Salinarimonas sp.: one gene and its partner. The protein of the gene in region 2 interacts with the protein of the main gene of each other region in a pairwise test. Links are inferred from orthologs where the notes say so. Each region holds a gene or a part of one and is shown on either strand. Other genes may lie near its edges. The genes, in order: ABL310_RS02695 and rplK.

What was found.
Region 1: the proteins of rplK (region 2) and ABL310_RS02695 interact in binary tests that used the Escherichia coli proteins (3 or more experiments, as listed by UniProt). The link is inferred for Salinarimonas sp. from one-to-one orthologs.

What each region holds. Positions count from the first base shown.
Region 1 is NZ_CP157794.1:602,525-605,601, reverse strand. The notes cover bases 111-2,876. They hold ABL310_RS02695 (50S ribosomal protein L11 methyltransferase), read right to left. Parts: upstream 2,071-2,876; coding sequence 1,150-2,070; downstream 111-1,149. Other genes in these bases: ABL310_RS02685 (Hsp20 family protein), read right to left, coding at 2,683-2,876; ABL310_RS02690 (DUF1150 domain-containing protein), read right to left, coding at 2,375-2,638; ABL310_RS02700 (hypothetical protein), read left to right, coding at 919-1,149; ABL310_RS02705 (aminopeptidase P family protein), read right to left, coding at 111-669. Outside these bases: more of ABL310_RS02705, read right to left, coding at 1-110; more of ABL310_RS02685, read right to left, coding at 2,877-3,077. UniProt on the Escherichia coli protein: Methylates ribosomal protein L11.
Region 2 is NZ_CP157794.1:1,711,332-1,714,364, reverse strand. Bases 312-3,033 are described here. They hold rplK (50S ribosomal protein L11), read right to left. Parts: upstream 2,028-3,033; coding sequence 1,596-2,027; downstream 312-1,595. Other genes in these bases: secE (preprotein translocase subunit SecE), read right to left, coding at 2,740-2,943; nusG (transcription termination/antitermination protein NusG), read right to left, coding at 2,192-2,725; rplA (50S ribosomal protein L1), read right to left, coding at 890-1,585. Also shown: rplJ (50S ribosomal protein L10), read right to left, coding at 1-311. UniProt on the Escherichia coli protein: Forms part of the ribosomal stalk which helps the ribosome interact with GTP-bound translation factors.

The DNA of each region.
Region 1 (3,077 bases), 1.1 Mb from region 2 along the record:
CGGCGTGTGGGCGACGTCCCCGCCGCGCAGGTTGAAGGCCCAGGCGAGCGCGTGCGGATCGGAGATCACGAGCGCTTCGAGCTTCTCCTTCGCCATGGCCTCGCGGATGCGCCCGAGCTTCGCCTCGCGGCTCTCGCCGGCGAGCGCCTCCGGATGCGGGCGCACCGGCGCCTTCGGCGGGGCGGGACGGTCCGTCCAGATCGCGTCGATCGGGTTCGATCCCGCGGGAACCAGCCGCCCGCCCGCGGCCTCGGCCGCCTTGGCGAGACGCGCGACCGCATCCGCCGTGTGCAGCCACGGATCGTAGGCGAGGACGGCGCCTTCGGGCAGGTTCGCCGCCACCCAGTCCGAGGGGCTGGTCTCGCCGGAATTGAGCACGGCGATCGCGCCGGTGTCGGTCTGCGCCGGGGCCTGGAGCGTGTAGCGGCCGTCGACGAAGAGCGCGGCGCGGTCGGCGAGAACCACCGCCATGCCGGCCGAGCCGGTGAAGCCGGTGAGCCAGGCGAGGCGCTCGGCCGAGGGCGGGACGTATTCCGACTGGTGCTCGTCGGAGCGGGGGACCACGAAGCCGTGCGCGCCGCGGGCGGCGAGCTCGGCGCGCAGGGCCGCGACCCGGCCGGCCACGCGGCTCGGATCGGCGACGTCGTCGAAATCTTGGAAGCGGCTCATGCGAGAAGGCGTACGCGCAAGTGCGCCGGCGCGCAACGGGGCCTGCGCGCGGCCGCGGCGGATCGGCTCCAAACCATGCAGGAAACGGGCAGCTCCGCCCAAGAATAGGGCAGCCCTTGCACCCGATGCATGGCGGCCTTGAGACTTTCGTCGTAGCTAGGACAGGCCTGCTGACCTATATTGCGCTGCAACAACGGACATCGGTCGCACGCCGAACGCGGCGTCGACCCTGAGCAGGAGCCCCGTCCCATGGCCCACGCCATCAACTATCCCCACGTCGCCCGCGACGTCGTCCCCGCCACCGGCGAGACCCGTCCGAGCCTGTTCGCCCGCATCCTGCGCCGCATGCAGGAGGCGCAGATGGCCCGCGCGCGGCGCGAGCTGGCGCTCTACGCGCCGCATCTCGAGGCGCAGATGGAGATGGGCGAGTATCGCAAGCTCGGCCTCTCGAACGACGAGCGCCTGCCCTTCGTGCGCTGATCAGGCGCGCGGCCGCGCCGCCGCCCCGCCGCGCTTCAAGGTGAGCGCCGCCCAGCCCTCGAGGTCGCGGCGCTTCGTCAGCGCGAAGCCCTGAGCCCGGTAGGCCGAGAGCACGCCGGGCACGTCCTGCGCCAGCAGGCCCGACAGGACCAGCGTCCCGCTCGGCGCCACCACCCGCGCGAGCGTGGGCGCGAGCCTGCGCAGCGGCTTCGCCAGGATGTTGGCGAAGACGAGATCGAAGGTCCGCGCCCGGTCCGCCTGCGGCGCGCGCACGCCCGGCCCCACATAGAGGTCGAGCCACGGCGCGACGCCGTTGAGGCGCGCGTTCTCGCGCGCCACCGCGATGGCCACCGGGTCGATGTCCCCCGCCACCACGCGCCGCTTCACCGCCTTCGCCGCCGCGAAGGCGAGGATGCCCGTGCCCGTGCCGACGTCGAGGACGCGGGCCGGGCGGCGGCGCTTGAGCTCGTCGACGAGCGCGAGCAGGCAGCCGCGCGTCGTGCCGTGGTGCCCGGTGCCGAAGGCGAGCGCCGCCTCGATCTCGATGGGGACGTCGTTCGGCTGCACCGCCGCGCGGTCGTGCGACCCGTGCACCAGGAAGCGCCCCGCCCGCACGGGCTTGAGCCCCTCCAGCGAGGCCGCCACCCAGTCCTTCTGGTCGATCGCCTCGAACACGGCCGCGTCGGCGTGCTCGCCGAGAACCGGCCGGATCATGTTCCGCACGGCCGCCTCGTCCGGCGGCGAGGCGAAATAGGCCTCGAGCAGCCAGGTCTTGCCGTCCTGCGCCTCGAAGGCGGCGACGGCGGTCTCGGCGGGGTCGAACATCTCCCCGATCACGTCCGTGGTGGCGCGCGCCGCGCGCTCGCTGGTGGCGAGCCGCATGACGTGGGTGGGGCGGTTGGGGTGCAGGCCTTCGAGCATGGCGCGCGGTGTAGCACCGGCGCGCGCAGGGGGGAAGCGGGACGAGGGTGGGGAGCGCTGTCATCCGCGCGCAAACGCGCTCCGGCCGGGGACGACACCGTGGCGCGTTCCGCCGTCTAATCCGGCCGGCATGCCTGATGGCACGACGGCTCCGGAGGGATACGGCGCCCGACTCTCCAGAGGGATAGGACGGTCGAAAGGCGAGAAGAGGAGAGCGACGACACGTTCGCCCGTCGTCTTCCCGCAGGGAAGGCGGGCCGGGCGCCGCCCGGCCCGGAGGGGCGGTCGCCGCCGCCCTCGTGCCTCAATGCACGCTCACCGCATCGAGATCGTTCGCCTTGGCGTTCATCACGGCCGCCTCGCGGGAGGCGGTGAGCAGGATCGGCGCGCCGGAGGCGGAGAGCAGCGCGTAGAGCTCGAGGCCGGGCTGCAGCTCGGGCGCCTGGGGGAAGAGCTTCTTCACCTCGTCCGACGACATCGCGCGGACATAGGCCACCTCGCCCTCGCCCATCGCGGCGAGCGCTTCGGAAGCGGGGTTCTCGAAATCCTGGAATTGTGTGGTCGTCATGGTCTCGCGCCCTCCTCTCGAGCGGTGCGGAAATCAGCCGGATGTCAGCCTTTGGACGCCTTCAGCGCGATGTCGATCTTGCGGATCACCCGCTCCGGCTCGGGGCGGACGAGGTCGATCGACAGAAGACCGTTCGTCAGGTCGGCGCCGACCACCTCCATGCCGTCGGCGAGGAGGAAGGAGCGCTGGAACTGCCGGGCGGCGATGCCGCGGTGAAGGTAGTGGCGCGTCTTGTCGTCGGTCTGCTTGCCGCGGATGACGAGCTGGCTCTCCTCGAGGGTGACCTCGAGCTGGTCCCGGGTGAACCCCGCGACCGCCAGCGTGATCCGCAGCTTCTCCGGCTCGTCCGCCGTGCGGGGCAGCCGCTCGATGTTGTAGGGCGGATACCCGTCCCCCGCCGCCTTGGCGACGCGATCGAGCGCCTGCTCGATCTCGTCGA
Region 2 (3,033 bases):
ACCAGCTTGTCGTTGGTCTTGGCGAAGTCGACGGCGGCTTTCGGGGCCGCGACGGGATCTTCGGAATAGGCGAGCAGGGTCGGGCCCTGCAGCAGCTCCGAGATCGACGCGACTTCCGTGCCTTCGAGAGCGATCTTGGCGATGCGGTTCTTCGCGACCTTCACGGTGGCGCCGGCCTGCTTCATCTGCGCGCGCAGCTTCTGCATGTCGGCGACCGAAAGGCCCGAATAGTGGGCCACGACGACCACGGACGTGCTGGTGAACACGTCGTTGAGCGTCGAAGCGAGCTCGCGCTTGGCTGCTCTGTCCACTGGGCTCTCTCCGGTTGGCCGGAGCCCGCGAGGGCCCGGCCGGTTGCACACAACCGCCCATCAATCCGGCTCGCCGGGCCGATGGACGGCGCTCTGGCTAAGCCCTGTCCCCCTCCGACGCGGATCGCGCCCTCGGGAAAGCGATGGTTCGAACCTTCTTCGCCGCGGCGCCCGCCTTTCGGCCGGCGCCGTGGAAATACCGGTCGTCCCCGTCTATGCTGGCCCTCGGACGACGCCGGGAATTAAGCCCTCGCGGGCGCCTGCAGTCTCGGACAGGACAGGCCGCACGACCCCGCTCGAGAATCCCGCAAGGGGCCTCGCTCGGGTCCGGCAGCCGTCTTTCCGGCCGGTGTTCCGGCCGAAAAACGCGCGACCGAGGCTCCGCTGGACGCGGACCCACTCGGTCGATGAATTACGCGGACCGCTTCCTTAACGCGTCGCGCCCCGGATGCCAAGGGGGAATCTCGGCGAAAGTCAAGCGGGTTTTTCCGGAGCGGGGCTCCTGCGGCCGCCGCCCCGGACGTGCGAACGGCCGGGCGCGAGGCCCGGCCGTCCTGCGCGTCGCGCTGGCGCGCGGGTCAGCTCGTGACCGACGACACGTCGATCTTGAGGCCCGGGCCCATCGTCGAGGTAATGGCGATGCCCTGCACGTAGGTGCCCTTGGCGCCCGACGGCTTCGCCTTGATCACCGCGTCGGCGAAGGCCTTGACGTTCTCGGCGAGCTTGGCCGGCTCGAACGAGAGCTTGCCGACGCCGCCGTGCACGATGCCGGCCTTCTCGACGCGGAACTCGACGGCGCCGCCCTTGGCGGCCTCGACGGCGCCCTTCACGTCCATGGTGACGGTGCCGACCTTCGGGTTCGGCATCAGGCCGCGCGGGCCCAGCACCTTGCCCAGACGGCCGACGAGCGGCATCATGTCGGGCGTCGCGATGCAGCGATCGAAGTCGATCGTGCCGCCCTGGATCTGCTCGACGAGATCCTCCGCGCCGACGACGTCGGCGCCGGCCGCCTTCGCCTCGTCCTGCTTGGCGCCGCGCGCGAACACCGCGACGCGGACCGTGCGGCCCGAGCCGTTGGGCAGGTTGCAGACGCCGCGGACCATCTGGTCGGCGTGGCGGGGGTCGACGCCGAGGTTCATCGCGATCTCGAGCGTCTCGTCGAACTTCACCTTCGAGCGCTCCTTGAGGAGCGCGATCGCCTCGTCGAGCCCGTACAGCTTCGTCGGGTCGATGCCCTCGCGGGCGGCGCGGATACGCTTTCCAGCCTTGGCCATCTCGTCCTCCTCAGCCCACGACCTCGAGGCCCATCGAACGGGCCGAGCCCTCGATCATGGCGGCGGCCGCCTCGATCGAATCGCAGTTGAGATCGACCATCTTCTTCTCGGCGATCTCGCGAATCTGCTCGGCGGTGACCTTGCCCACCGGGCCGCCCTTGCCGGGAGCCGTCGCGCCCTTCTGCACGCCGGAGGCCTTCTTCAGCCAGTAGGTGACCGGCGGCTGCTTCATCTCGAAGGTGAAGGAGCGATCCTGATACGCGGTGATGATCACCGGGATCGGGGTGCCCTTCTCCATCTGCCCGGTCTTCGCGTTGAAGGCCTTGCAGAATTCCATGATGTTGAGGCCGCGCTGGCCGAGCGCCGGGCCGATCGGCGGGGAGGGGTTGGCCGCCCCGGCCGGGACCTGGAGCTTGATGTAGCCCGTGATCTTCTTCGCCATGAGACTGCGTCCGTAGCGTCCGCCGCCGGCTGCCGGCCGGGGGCGGAGGGTTGCAGGGCGCGGTGCGGCCGGTCGAGGCCCGGATGGCGTCCGGGCAGGCCTCCCGCGCGTCGTTCACGCCGGCGCGGGAGGCGCCGGCGCGATGCGTCCGGGTCGAGCGGTCCTCAGACCTTCTCGACCTGGCCGTATTCCAGCTCCACCGGGGTGGCGCGGCCGAAGATCGACACGGCGACCTTCACCCGCGAGCGGCCCTCGTCGACTTCCTCGACGACGCCGTTGAAGGAGGCGAAGGGGCCGTCGGAAACGCGCACCGTCTCGCCGACCTCGAAGGAGACCGAGGGCTTGGGGCGCTCGACGCCCTCCGCCACCTGGCCCTTGATCCGCTCCGCCTCGTGGTCCGGGATCGGCATCGGCTTCGCCTTGTCGGCGCCGAGGAAGCCCGTGACCTTGGGGGTGTTCTTGATGAGGTGATAGACCTCGTCCGTCATCTCGCACTTCACGAGCACGTAGCCCGGGAAGAACTTGCGCTCGGCGTCGACCTTGCGGCCGCGGCGCACCTCGACGACCTTCTCGGTCGGGACGAGGATCTCCTCGAACATCTCCGAGAGATTGCGCTGCTCGGCCTGGTCCTTGAGCGACTGCGCGACCTTGTTCTCGAAGTTCGAGTAGGCGTGGACGATGTACCAGCGCTTGGCCATGCTCTCCCCTCCCCTCAGCCGCCGAGACCGAGGACCAGGCCGACGCCGAAGCGCAGGATCTGGTCGACGACGAGGAAGAAGAGCGCCGCGAGAAGCACCATGACGAAGACCATGCCGGTCGTCACCATCGTCTCCTTGCGCGTCGGCCAGGTCACCTTGGACCCTTCCTGGCGCACCTGCTGGAGGAACTCGAACGGTGTGGTCTTGCCCTTGGCCATCTTTCGCTTCACGCCAAATCGCCCCGCCGCCGGCCGTCGCGCATCGCGAAGATCGGCGGGAGGGCTGGAGAAACCTGTCGGCTACGGCGG